3 regions of the Tardiphaga sp. GW822-FHT04G09 genome follow, and region 3 is predicted to be linked to each of the others. Evidence: riboswitches for the same ligand, from Rfam matches in the RefSeq annotation. Region 3 holds a riboswitch; each other region holds the start of a gene.

Region 1 (4,280 bases), on a different contig from region 3:
CGGTGCCCTTGGGCAGACCGGCGATGGCAACGATGTCGCCGGCTTCGGCGAGTTCCACCGGCTGGCGCTCGAGGCCGCGGAAGGCCAGGATCTTGGTGATACGGCCGGTTTCGACGACCTTGCCGTCACGCGACAGCACCTTGACCGCCTGGTTCGGCTTCACCGAACCCGACGAGATGCGGCCGGTGATGATGCGGCCGAGATAGGGGTTGGCTTCCAGGATCGTGCCGAGCATGCGGAACGGGCCTTCTTCCACCACCGGCGGCGGCACATGCTTGATGACGAGATCGAACAGCGGCTTCATGCCGACGTCATGCGACGCGTCCGGGCTGTCGGCCATCCAGCCGTTGCGGCCTGATCCGTACAGGATCGGGAAGTCGAGCTGGTCGTCGGTGGCGTCGAGCGCTGCGAACAGGTCGAACACTTCGTTGACGACTTCGGTGATGCGGGCGTCCTGACGGTCGACCTTGTTGATCGCGACGATCGGCTTGAGACCGAGCTTCAGTGCCTTGCCGACCACGAACTTGGTCTGCGGCATCGGGCCCTCAGCAGCGTCGACCAGCACGATCACGCCATCGACCATCGACAGGATGCGCTCGACTTCGCCGCCGAAGTCGGCGTGGCCCGGGGTGTCGACGATGTTGATCTGGACCTCGTCCCACAGCACCGAGGTGCACTTGGCGAGAATGGTGATGCCGCGCTCTTTTTCGATGTCGTTCGAATCCATCGCGCGTTCCTGGACGCGCTGATTGTCGCGATAGGTGCCCGACTGCTGCAGCAGCTTGTCGACGAGGGTCGTTTTGCCGTGGTCAACGTGGGCGATGATAGCAATGTTGCGAAGGTTCATAGGTCTTCTTCTGTTTTACGGTCTGGGTGCCCTGATGCGGGTTCAACAAGACATGCTCGACAAAAGGCCAGATCAATTAGAGTTGGGCCTTGCGCTCGAGCGCGTTCGATAACTGCCTCGTCTGAAAACGCGCTGGGGCAATCCCTCCAAAAGCAAACCCGGCCAGAAGGGGCCGGGTACTCGGACGCGTTGCGGCGCAATATAGGGGGAAATCGCCGAAAAACAATGCGAATCTGCCAAATGGTTAGCTCAATTTCGGGTCCAGAACGGTGGCCCAAAGGGCCACATCGGCCCGATCCCGTAGCGTAACGGTCATTTGGCCGCTCGAACCGTCGATTTTGACGTGTCCGAAGAACTGCATACCCGCCGTTGGGGGCAGATTCTGCTTGCCGGGGCCCGGCGCCTTCACGAAACGGACCTCGGGACCGAAGGTATTATCCATCGCTCCGGGACCAAACGTACCGGCATGAAACGGCCCGGAAACGAACTCCCAGAACGGCTCGAAATCCTGGAACTGGGCCTTGTCGGGATTGTAGTAATGCGCCGCCGTGTAATGCACGTCGGCGGTCAGCCAGACCGTGTTGCGGATACCCGCCGACTTGATGAAGCGCAGGATGTCGGCGATCTCCAGCTCGCGGCCGCGCGCCGGGCCATCACCCTGCGCGATCGCCTCCGACCCCGTGTGATTCACCGCATCATTCTCGACGACGATCCCGATCGGCATGTCGGAGGCGATGACCTTCCAGGTTGCCTTTGACGCCATCAATGCGCGCTTCAACCAGGCCATCTGCTCCGGGCCGATGAAATACGCATCGGGACCATAGGTCTCCTGCAGGTTGGGGCCGTTGGGGCCGCGATAGCTGCGCTCGTCCAGCATGAAGACGTCGAGATGCGGCCCGTAATTCAGCGTGCGATAGACGCGGCCCGGTTCGGCCGGATTGACCGAGATCGGATACATCTCGTGAAAGGCACGCGCGCCGCGCGCAGCCAGCAGCGTGATGTCGCGTTCCTTGTAGGCCGCCGGCAACTGCTTGGAGAGCGACCAGTTGTTGGTGACTTCGTGATCGTCCCACTGGCCGAAGATCGGCACCTGCGCATTGAAGGCGCGAACATTCTCGTCGAGCAGATTGTATTTGTGCGCGGCGCGGAATTCGTCGAGCGTCTCGGCGACCTTGGCCTTTTCCGGCACGATGATGGTGTTCTTCCAGACCGTGCCGTCAGGCAATTTCACTTCAGGCAGGATCGGGCCGTCGGCATAGATCGTATCGCCGGAATGGATCAGGAAATCCGGATTGTGCTTGCGCATGGTGGCGTAGGTGACCATGCCGCCATCCTCCGCATTGATGCCCCAGCCCTGTCCGGCGACATCGCCGCCCCAAACGAAAGACACATCGCGGCGATCCGCGGGCGCGGTGCGGAAGCGGCCGGTCACGGGCTCGCCGACGATCTCCGTATGCGAAAGATCACGGAATTTGACGCGGTAGAAGATGTCCTGCCCGGCCGGCAGATTGTCGAGCAGCAGCTTTGCTGTGAAATCGGTTTCCGGCAGCGCCACCATCGGCGGCAAGGTCCGCGCATTGTTGAAGGACTCGGTGGTGGCGACTTCCACCATCATCTGCGCCGGCCGGTCGGCACGCGACCAGATCATGCCGCTATTGATCCCGACATCGCCGGACTGCACGCCATGCGACACCACCGGACGATCCGCCGCGCGGCTGAGATAGGGCATCGCCAGGAAGCTGGCGCCTGCTGCAGCTGAGTGCGTGAGAAAACGGCGGCGGGACATATGTAACGCCGAGAACTTGTAAGTCATGGCGAACTCCTGATCCTGGCTTTGACACCCATGGTGCTAGGCAGATCGCTTGACGCCGCGATGACAGGTGATGCGCAATATCAACACCTGTCGGCGCAAGTTGCGAATGACTGGCGACTAGATTGACACATTTGGAAATTTCACCTTAACGTGAACGGGACGGTTCCCTTCGGGGATCAAAAGGGAATGCGGTGAGGGGATCCCCGATTCCGCGGCTGCCCCCGCAACTGTAAGCGGCGAGCCTGCGCCAAGAGCCACTGGGTGTTCACTTGGGAAGGCGGCAACAGGCATTGACCCGCGAGCCAGGAGACCTGCCGCCAGTCGTGGTCACACGCGAGCACATTGGGCGGGGTGTCCTGGTGGAAGTCACACTGCCTGTTTGAAAGCGGCGGGGCGACTTGGTTTGCGGTGACGTGCCACGTAACCGCGAGTCCTGTAGATGACCTCCGTCTCCCATGCATCCAAGCGATGCAGTGCTCTGCTTTCCTCTGTCGCACTGTCCTGCTTCCTTGTGCCCGCTGAAGGCTCGCTACGACCTGCGCAATCGCACCACGTACTCGATCCCGTGGTAGTTCAGCCGACCGCGACGCCAACACGGGTACGCCGCACGACATCAGGCAAGCCCACGCGCGCTGCGCGCTCGCGGCAGCAGCGCAACATTGCCGCCAATACGGGCGCGCCGGTCGCCGCGCCGACAGGCCCGGTCTTCGCAGCGCCGACGCTCAACCTCACCGGCACGACATCGACCGGCAGCCGCCTCGGCCTCACGCGCCTGCAAACGCCGGCCAGCGTGGAAGTGATCTCCGCCGAGACCATGGCCGAACGCGGCCAGCAAAACATCATCGCCGCGGTGACGCAAAACGCCATCGGCTTCACCGCCCAGCCGGCGCCCGGCAATGGCAGCATCGCCTTCAACACCCGCGGCTTTAACGGCAACGGCACGGTGATGACACTGTATGACGGCACCCGCCTCTATGTCGGGTCCGGCACGCTGACCTTCCCCTATGACACCTGGTCGTCGGAGCGCATCGAAGTGCTGCGCGGTCCTGCCTCGGTGATGTATGGCGAAGGCGCCATTGGCGGCGCCATCAATGTGGTCTCGAAACTGCCGCTGTGGGTGCCGCGTAATCAGGCAGAGATCTCTTTCGACACCAATATGGAGCGCCGCATCGCCGTGGACAGCGGCGGCCCCGTGAGCAAGGACGTCGCCTACCGAATCACCGCCATCGGCAGCATGTCGGATGGCTGGGTCGACCGTGACCACCAGTCCCATGTCGAAGTCCACGCCGCCGTGCAGATCAAACAGACCGAAGACATCACCTGGACGATCTCAACCGATTACGGTGACCGCAGTCCGTCGCGCTACTTCGGCACACCGCTGATCAACGGCAAGCTCGACACGTCGTTGCGCTTCCAGAACTACAATGTCAGCGACAGCAGTATCCGCTATCAGGACAGCTGGAACCAGGTGAAAACCGAGTGGCAGGTGAGCGACGGCATCACGCTGCGCAACACCTTGTATTATCTGAACAGCCAGCGGCATTGGCGCGACGAGGAAAGCTATGTCTACAACGCCAGGACCGGCCTGATCGATCGCGGCGGCGGCAACTACATCGAAAT
Region 2 (4,280 bases), on a different contig from region 3:
GGATTTCTGACGGCGGCGCTGATCGGCGGCATGCTGGTGCTATTGCCCACGCGACCGATCCTGTCGGGCATCTGTCTGGGGCTGCTCAGCTACAAGCCGCAATATGGTTTGCTGTTTCCGCTGATGCTGATCGCGGCGTCACAATGGAAGGCGTTTGTCAGTGCAGGCATCACGACCGTGCTACTCGCCGCGGTGTCGTGGCTGGCTTTCGGCACGGAGAGCTGGCAAGCCTTTATTCACTGGATGCCGATGTTCTCGCAGGCCTTCCTCACCGAAGGCCGCGCGCCGTGGGGCAAGATGCAGAGCATCTTCGCGCTGGTGCGCTATTTTGACGGCAGCGAGCCGCTGGCATGGACGTTTCAGTGGATCATGATCGGCGCCGTCGTGGCGGTGCTCGTCCCCTTGTGGCGAAGCCGTGTGCGATACGAATTGAAAGCAGCCGCGCTGGCAGTCGGCGCCTTGCTGACGACGCCGTATCTGTTTCTGTACGACGTCATGGTGCTTGCGATTGCCGTCGGCTTTCTCGCGCGTATCGGTCTCTCCGAAGGCTTTCAGCGCCACGAACTGCCGATCCTCGGCGCCGCCGCGGCGCTGTTGATTGCCTATCCATTCCTGGGCGGCCCCACTGGCTTTGGCGCAACGCTGCTGGTCGCAGCGTTGATCGCCATGCGAATCCGAAGCTCTATTCGCTCCACGCCGAGTTCAGGATGACGCTGCAGAAATTAATGCGCTTGTAGCTGGGGTCGCGAAGTGCGAGCACGTCAGCCTTGACGTTGCCGAAGGTGGTCTCCGGCTTGTGGATCGTCCCTGCAGCGAACGCATCGATGATCCCGTTCTTGAAGTCGTGGCCGCGCGGATGGCAGGCACACACTTCGTGGCGCTGATATTCGGTGAAGGCATCGTACTCCAGACCCAAGACGTCCATCTCGACACCGGCCGTCACCAGCGCCACGACGGGTCGCTTGTGCTTGGGAATGCCCGGCGTCGTGTGAAGCGCGATGGCGTCCCAGACATCGTCGATATCGCGTTCATCGATATGGTGGCTGCGCAGGAAGTCTGCGGCAGCATTCGCGCCATCGACCTCGAAACGCTCCTCCTTGCTCGCATAGGGCGCCTGCAGGCCCATGTCGTGAAACATGGCGCCGACATAGAGTAACTCGGAATCGACCTTGAGACCCTTGCGCTGCCCCGCGAGCGCGCCGAACAGGAAAACGCGATTTGAGTGGTGATACAAAAGCTCACTTTCCGTATCACGCACCAGCTGATCGACCTGGCGGGCGAGGGCGCTGTCCGGCACTTTAATGCCGGCAATCGTCTTGCTCATGGGATGCTCCTTGCACTGTTGTTGTGATTCATCCGTTGTCGTCCGAGGGCGGTGTTCTCGCAATCGCGCAACGCCCTGTAAAACTGCCATTCGTCCGTGATTTCCTGCCGGAACGCGACTATCTATTCTTCGGCGTCTGGGTTCACTGCCATCGATGGAATGAAGCATCACCATGAAGACCGTTGCGCTTGCGATCTTTCCGGGTGTCCAGTCGCTGGACGTGGCCGGTCCGCTCGATGTGTTCATGGAGGCCAATGGCTTCGTCGCGCCGGGCGAAGGTTATGACATCACGCTAGTTGCAGCAGACTGCGCGCCGCTGCGTGCATCGAACGGTTTGCGGATATCCGCCGATCTGGCGTTCAGTGACGCGAAGAAGCCCTGGGATCTGGTTCTGGTTGCCGGCGGGCCAGGTCTGCCGTCGGCGGAGGCCGATCCGCAGCTCACCGAATGGCTAGCCAGCGCCGCACTCCATGCGGGGCGTTACGGCTCGGTCTGCACCGGTGCATTCGCGCTCGGCCATGCAGGTCTGCTCGACGGCAAGACGGTGACGACGCACTGGCAGAATGCGCCGCTATTGGCGCTGCGTTTCCCCAAAGCGCATGTGGAGTTCGATCGCATCTATAGCCGCGATGGCGCGCTCGTGACATCGGCCGGCGTCACCGCAGGCATCGATCTCGGTCTCGCACTGGTTCAGGAAGATCATGGTGCCGATGTCGCGCTGGCTGTGGCCAAGCGTCTGGTCGTGGTGGCGCAGCGCCAGGGCGGCCAGTCGCAATTCAGTCCCTATCTGGTGCCGCCGTCCGAACCGGGTTCACCAATCGCGCGTGTCCATGCCCATGTGATGGCTCATTTGCGTGACGCGCACAGCGTGGATGAACTCGCCGATGTGGCGGGCATGAGCGCGCGAACTTTCGCGCGGGCGTTTAAGCAGGAAACGAAGATGACGCCGGCTGATTTTGTCGAGGGGGCCAGGATCGACACGGCGCGTAACCGTCTCGAAGGCAGCGATCTGCCGCTGAAGATGGTGGCCTATGAATGCGGCTTCACCACCGCCGAACATATGCGTCAGGTCTTCGTGCGACGGCTGGGCCTGACACCCAGCCAGTACCGGGCCAGCTTTCGCGCGGTCTGATCCGCTCAGGCGAGCTGCAGAGAGGAGATTGGATCGCTGGCCGGAAAACTGTCCATCAGCGCCTCGTTCAGCTTCTCGTCGAGGCGGCGCCGGGCAATCTGCTCCGTTGTCTCGAACGCCGCGAGTGCACCCGGGCGCTCGACGATAGTGTTGAAGTTCATCCTCTCGGTGGTCGTTACCAGGTTGCGCATGGCATTCTCCATTGGTTGGTGATGGTGTTCTGCGCTTCACAGCGCTTCCGGACAACGAATCGCATCGTGCAGAAACCGCCACCGATGCGGCGGATCCTGCCAGGACAAGCAGTTGTCCACGGGACCAACAGCCGTCATGAATTTGTCCGCTTGACACTCTGCCGCGGGTCACACCAAATGTAGACGTCACGGTCCGCCTTGTCGCAAGACTTGGTGGCTAAGAGGGAAGCCGGTGAAGACGTTGTTTTCGCGTCCAATTCCGGCGCTGCCCCCGCAACTGTAAGCAGAGAGTTTGTTTCGCCTGAAGTCACTGATGTCCTGTCGGCATTGGGAAGACAGAAACAAGCGCTTGAATCTGCGAGCCAGGAGACCTGCCGCGACACCAGAACGTCCATGGGCGGGGTGTCCCAGCGGTCGCTTGCAGGCAATGCCGGCGGGATCTCCGCCGTGTATTTTGCAGCGTCCTTTCGGCCCCAGCCCCCACTGCTTGATGCATCACACGGGGTCTTGCCGATGCCTACTTCATCTTCCGTCTTGTCCAACGGCCGCGATGCGGCCCATGCGCCGCCGATTCAACTGTCGCCGGAAACGCTCGCTGCGCCTGCGCGCGAACCTGCGATGCAGATTATCCGCCGCAACGGCACCGTGTCGCCCTTCGACGGCAGCAAGATTTCCGTGGCGATGACCAAGGCGTTCCTCGCCGTCGAGGGCCACACCGCTGCCGCGTCGCGCCGCGTTCATGAAGCGGTGGAACAGCTCACCGGCGATGTCGTGTCCGCGCTGACGCGCCGTGTCGGGGAGGGGCGCACCTTCCATATCGAGGATGTGCAGGACCAGGTCGAACTGGCGCTGATGCGCAGCGAGCATCACAAGGTGGCGCGCGCTTATGTGCTGTATCGCGAGGAGCGCGCCCGCACCCGCGCGGAGGAACTGGCCGCCAAGCCTGCGCTCGTCTCCACCGCGCCAGTGCTGCATGTCACGCTCGCCAACGGCACGCGCGCGCCGCTCGATTCGGCGCGTCTGGCGCTGATCGTCAACGAGGCCTGCGCCGGCCTCGATGGCGTCGATGCCGCCCCGGTGCTCGAGGAAACCCGCCGCAATCTCTATGACGGCATCACGCTGGATGAGCTGGCACTGGCCGGTATCATGGCCGCCCGTACGCTGGTGGAGCAGGAACCGAACTACACCTTTGTCAGCGCCCGCCTGCTGCTCGACAAGCTGCGCACCGAAGTCCTGTCCTTCGTCCATGGCAGTCCGACGCATGCGTCGCAGGCTGACATGACCACGCGCTACGCCGAATATTTCAGCGCCTATATCAAGACCGGCATCAATGCCGAACTGCTCGATCCTGAACTCGCGCGTTTCGACCTCAAGCGAATCGCCGCGGCGCTGAAGCCGGAAGGCGATCTCCAGTTCCAGTTTCTGGGTCTGCAGACGCTCTATGACCGCTACTTCCTGCATGTGCAGGGCAACCGAATCGAGCTGCCGCAGGCCTTCTTCATGCGCGTCGCCATGGGCCTCGCATTGCGCGAGATCGACCGCGAAGCCCGCGCCATCGAATTCTACAATCTGCTGTCGTCGTTCGACTTCATGGCCTCGACGCCGACTCTGTTCAATTCCGGCACGCTGCGCC
Region 3 (4,280 bases):
CTTGTCTGATGATGTCAGTCGCGCCGGATCGGTCGAACCATGCGGATAGCGGCCGAGGGCGACGACATCCTTCACGTCGAGGGGCCAATGCACGACATGGCCTTGCGGCAGATAGCCGAAGCGTTTTGCGCGCTCACGCAGTGGCAGGGACGCCAGCGCATCGCCCGCCACATGAATTGCGCCCGTCGAGAGTTGCAGGCCCGCCAGCGCGCGCAGCAGCGTCGTCTTGCCGGCGCCATTCGGGCCGACCAGAGCGACAAGATGTCGGGGACTCAACGAGAGCGCGACGTCGTGCAGCACGGGGCGGCCTGACAGTGTGACGCTCAGATTGCTCGCGGTCAGCAGCGCCTGATCGGTCATGCGACGCCTCCGCCCAGAGCGCGACGCTCGCGCATGATGAGATAGAGGAAAAACGGCACACCGATGATCGAGGTCAGCACGCCGACCTTGATGTCGCTGGTGGAAGGAATGAGGCGCACAGCGATATCTGCCGCGAGCAGCAGCACAGAGCCGGTCAGCGCGCTCGGGATCAACAGTCGTGCGGGATCGTGACCGATAATCGGACGCATCAGATGCGGTGCGATGAGGCCGATGAAACCGATCGTGCCAGTAACCGCGACCGCACCGCCAACGCCGAGCGCGACGCCGAGGATCACCAACAGCCGAAGGCGGCTGACATTGACGCCGAGGCTCTGTGCGGTCTCTTCGCCGAGGCTCAGTGCACGGAAGGCCGAGCGCTGGCTCATCAGGATGATGACGCCAGCTGCAATGAATGGAAGCGCCAGCGTGACATGACGGAAGCTGCGGTCTTCCAGCGAGCCGAGCAGCCAGAAAGCAATCTCAAGCGCCGCGAAGGGATTAGGCGACAGGTTCATCACCAGCGCCGTCGCGGCCCCTGCGAGACTGGAGATCGCAAGGCCCGCAAGGATCAGCAGCAACAGGCCCGCATTGCGGCCGGCGATGCCGAGCAGCATGAAGACCGAGAGGAATGCCATCGTAATGCCGGCAACAGGTAGCGCCCATGAGCGCACATCAGCCAAACCGAGCGAGATCATCAGCACGGCGCCGAAGGCCGCCGACTGCGGCGCGCCGAACAGCGACGGCGAGGCGAGGGGATTGCGCAGCAGGCCCTGCAGCGCGGCACCGGACAGGCCGAGGATCGCGCCGATGGCCAGCGCAAGGATCGCGCGGGGCAGGCGGATTTCGCGCACGATGATCTGCTGCACGTCGCTGCCGCCGCCGAACAATGCATCGAGCACCGTCAGCGGCGAAAGCTTCACCGGCCCTGTGCCAAGCGAGCCCAATGCCAGCAGTGTCACGAGACCGACCAGCGCGATGGTCGCGACCGTCCGGCGGCGTGCTGCTGGCGCTATGCTCACCATGTGGCGTTGAAGCCTGCGTAGGCCGCAGGTCCTGTGGTGCCGAAGTTCAGCACTTCCTGATAGTGCTCATTCAGGATGTTCTCGCCGCGGGCAAAGACCTTCCAGTTCGCATCGATCTTGTACTCGGTATAGAGGTCGACGCGGGTATAGGCATCGACCTGACCGACCTGATTAGCGCTGCTGAAGCGCTTCGACACCGTCGTGACGCGCGGCTCGATCATCCACTTGTCGGTGGGCGTGATCGTGAGTGCGAAGCGGGCGAGGTTCTTCGGCCGCCGCGCCAGCACTGTGTCGGTGCCGAGATCCTGGGCGTGCAGGTAGGTGTAGGCCACGTTGAATTTCATCCAGCCCGGAATGACATCGACATTGCCGCCGACTTCGAGACCACTGGTTTCAGCGCGCGCGACATTGACGTAATAGCCGAGCGGGCGGGAGGCGTCGGTGACGAAGTTGATCAGGTTGCTGTAATCAGTGGAGAAGCCCGTCACCGACAGCATGACGCGGCCGTTGAAGAGGCTCTGGTCGATGCCGGCGTCATAGCCGAAATTGGTTTCCGGTGTCAGGTTTCTGCTACCATAGCTCACGTCGTAAAGCTGGAACAGCGTCGGAGCTTTCGCGCCGGTGCCAGCGCTGGCGCGAAATCTGGTACCGGTCTCCACGATATTATATGCCGCGGTCGCACGCCACGTTTCGAAGCGGGCGACATCGACCACATCATCGACCCGGCCGCCGAGCGTGACGTTGAGCCGCTCGCCGATTGGCACCGACCATAGCGCGAAGACCGAATTGGTGTCCTGTCGCTTTGACAGGAGCGGCGTCAGCGGGCCAGCGATGGGCGAGATGTTCGTGCTGTAGGTCTGTGCAGTCTCGGTCTGCGTTTTGGCGCCGTAGACCAGGGAGCCGAATGCGCCGAGCTTCAGGGTTGCCTGATATTCGGCGCCGAGACTGTTGCCGACGTAGTCGGAGATCTTCGACGTGGTATTTTGTGGCAGCATGTTGGTCTTGTAGCTGACGTCGTCGAAGGAGCGTTCGGTATGGGTGTTCGACACCGTGACGTTATGGGTGAGAATGCCGCCGAACGAATCGATACCGACGCGGCCATACACGGTTTGCAGCAGACGCGTTGCCGCCGATGGCGTATCCGGAAACGCTCCTGTCGCGGCATCATAGGCTGAGCGCGTGAACGAATGGACGATGCCGGACTCCAGCCGAATGCCTTCGCCGGCATCGTAGCCGATGCGCGCCGAGCCACCGACGCGATCGAAACTGTCGTTTTCGAGATTCGGAAACTTCGCCTCAATGGCAGGGATACGATAACCGTAACGCGAGAAGCCGTTGCTGTGCTGGCCGCCGCCGGTGAAGGCATAGGACCACGGACCGTTGGAGCCGGTCAGCGACCCCTGGGTGACGACAGTGCCGTAGCTGCCGGCTTCCGTGCGCACATTGACCTGTGCAGGACCGGAGCCCTTCTTGGTGATGATGTTGACTACGCCGCCCATTGCGTCGGAGCCATAGAGTGCGCTCTGCGGTCCCTTCAGGACTTCAATGCGCTCGATGGCGGAGGGCGTGAACATGGCGAATTCGAAATCGCCTGATGCAGCCGTGGGATCGTTGACGCGAATGCCGTCGATCATCACCAGCGTCTGCCCAGTATTGCCGCCGCGCAGGCGCACATTCGCGGTGCCGCCGGGACCGCCGTTTTCGCTGATGTCGAGACCTGGCACGGTGCGCAGCGCATCGACCAGCGAACCGGGATTGCTGGTCGCGATGGTTTCGCCTGAGACGACGCCGATCGAACTGCCGGTGCGATTGAGTTGTTCGGGGGCTCTGTCCGCCGTCACCACGATTTCGGAGAGTTGCTCGGCACTGGACTGCGCATGCACAGCACTGTGAGAGCAAGACAGAACAATAACGGCTGCAGTGCCTGCAGCCAAATTCCGGATAGCCATTTAACCCCTTCCGTCGACCCACCGTCGAACGAGCGTGAAACTCGTTACCGGCCGGTCTCCTGGCTCGCGGTGGTCTCCCGGTCCGCCTTCCCGAGCTTGCGAGGCAAGCTCAGTGGCTTTGTGGACCCGGAATGGCCGCTTACAGTTGCGGGGGCAGCCGCGGCATAGGGGATAACTCCCCGCACCGCATTCCCGTTTCACCTCCTCGCGGAGGCACCGATAACGACAGACAGGAAGCACAGCACGCCGCGCGGTGCAACAGCCATCGCCGCGTGGCGGACTCTATTGCTCGTGCTGTAGCGCGGCGAGCACGTCGTCGGGGCGCTCGACCATCATCATGTGGCCGGTGCCGGGCAGAATCACCGTGCGGGCGTTTTTCAATGCGGCGGCCAGGGTCTTGCCGGCCTTGGCGGGAGTCATCATGTCACGCTCGCCGAGGATGAGCGTGACGGGGATATCGAGCTGGCCCGCAGCACTCAGGGCATTCTGGTATGTATTGCAGGCGTTGAGGTCTGCGAACAATACGCCGGGCTTCGTCGCCTCAAGCACGCGCTGCGCGCCGCTATGCATCCACAACCCCGGCGCGAGGCTTCCGCCGAGTTCGGCGCGAAAGCCGAGCCCCCAGATCGACACCATGTCGATGGCGGAATGCTGATTGGCTTCGGCGTCCTTCAACAGATCCGGGCCGACGGTCATCGTGCCCGCGGTGCCCATCAGATCGAGGCGTGTGATCTTGCCCGGATGCCGCGCCGCGGTCTCCAATGCAATCAGCGAGCCCATGGAATGGCCGATCAGCCGTGCCGTCTTTGCGGCGGACGCATCGATCAGTGCGGCAGTCCAGTCGGCGAGATCGCCGATGGTGGTGAGCGCTTCACCTTTCGAGCGGCCATGGCCTGGCAGATCGGGCGCGAGCACCGCGAAACCGTGATGCGCGAACCAGCGCGTATGC

What was found. Region 3 has a riboswitch for cobalamin ahead of AC1RLZ_RS08320 (TonB-dependent receptor plug domain-containing protein). Riboswitches for the same ligand answer to the same signal wherever they lie in the genome.
Region 1: another riboswitch for cobalamin. It lies ahead of AC1RLZ_RS19260 (TonB-dependent receptor); the one in region 3 lies ahead of AC1RLZ_RS08320 (TonB-dependent receptor plug domain-containing protein).
Region 2: another riboswitch for cobalamin. It lies ahead of AC1RLZ_RS06430 (ribonucleoside-diphosphate reductase subunit alpha); the one in region 3 lies ahead of AC1RLZ_RS08320 (TonB-dependent receptor plug domain-containing protein).

Annotation. Positions count from the first base shown of each region.
Region 1 is NZ_JBXAMO010000011.1:86,408-90,687, forward strand. It holds gene typA (translational GTPase TypA) at 1-847, opposite strand, end outside; gene AC1RLZ_RS19255 (alkaline phosphatase D family protein) at 1,092-2,660, opposite strand; cobalamin riboswitch at 2,806-2,993, shown strand; gene AC1RLZ_RS19260 (TonB-dependent receptor) at 3,100-4,280, shown strand, end outside.
Region 2 is NZ_JBXAMO010000002.1:562,996-567,275, forward strand. It holds gene AC1RLZ_RS06410 (glycosyltransferase family 87 protein) at 1-711, shown strand, start outside; gene AC1RLZ_RS06415 (HD domain-containing protein) at 683-1,324, opposite strand; gene AC1RLZ_RS06420 (GlxA family transcriptional regulator) at 1,491-2,456, shown strand; gene AC1RLZ_RS06425 (hypothetical protein) at 2,462-2,647, opposite strand; cobalamin riboswitch at 2,820-3,040, shown strand; gene AC1RLZ_RS06430 (ribonucleoside-diphosphate reductase subunit alpha) at 3,161-4,280, shown strand, end outside.
Region 3 is NZ_JBXAMO010000003.1:342,145-346,424, forward strand. It holds gene AC1RLZ_RS08310 (ABC transporter ATP-binding protein) at 1-360, opposite strand, end outside; gene AC1RLZ_RS08315 (FecCD family ABC transporter permease) at 357-1,382, opposite strand; gene AC1RLZ_RS08320 (TonB-dependent receptor plug domain-containing protein) at 1,376-3,331, opposite strand; cobalamin riboswitch at 3,364-3,567, opposite strand; gene AC1RLZ_RS08325 (alpha/beta fold hydrolase) at 3,614-4,280, opposite strand, start outside.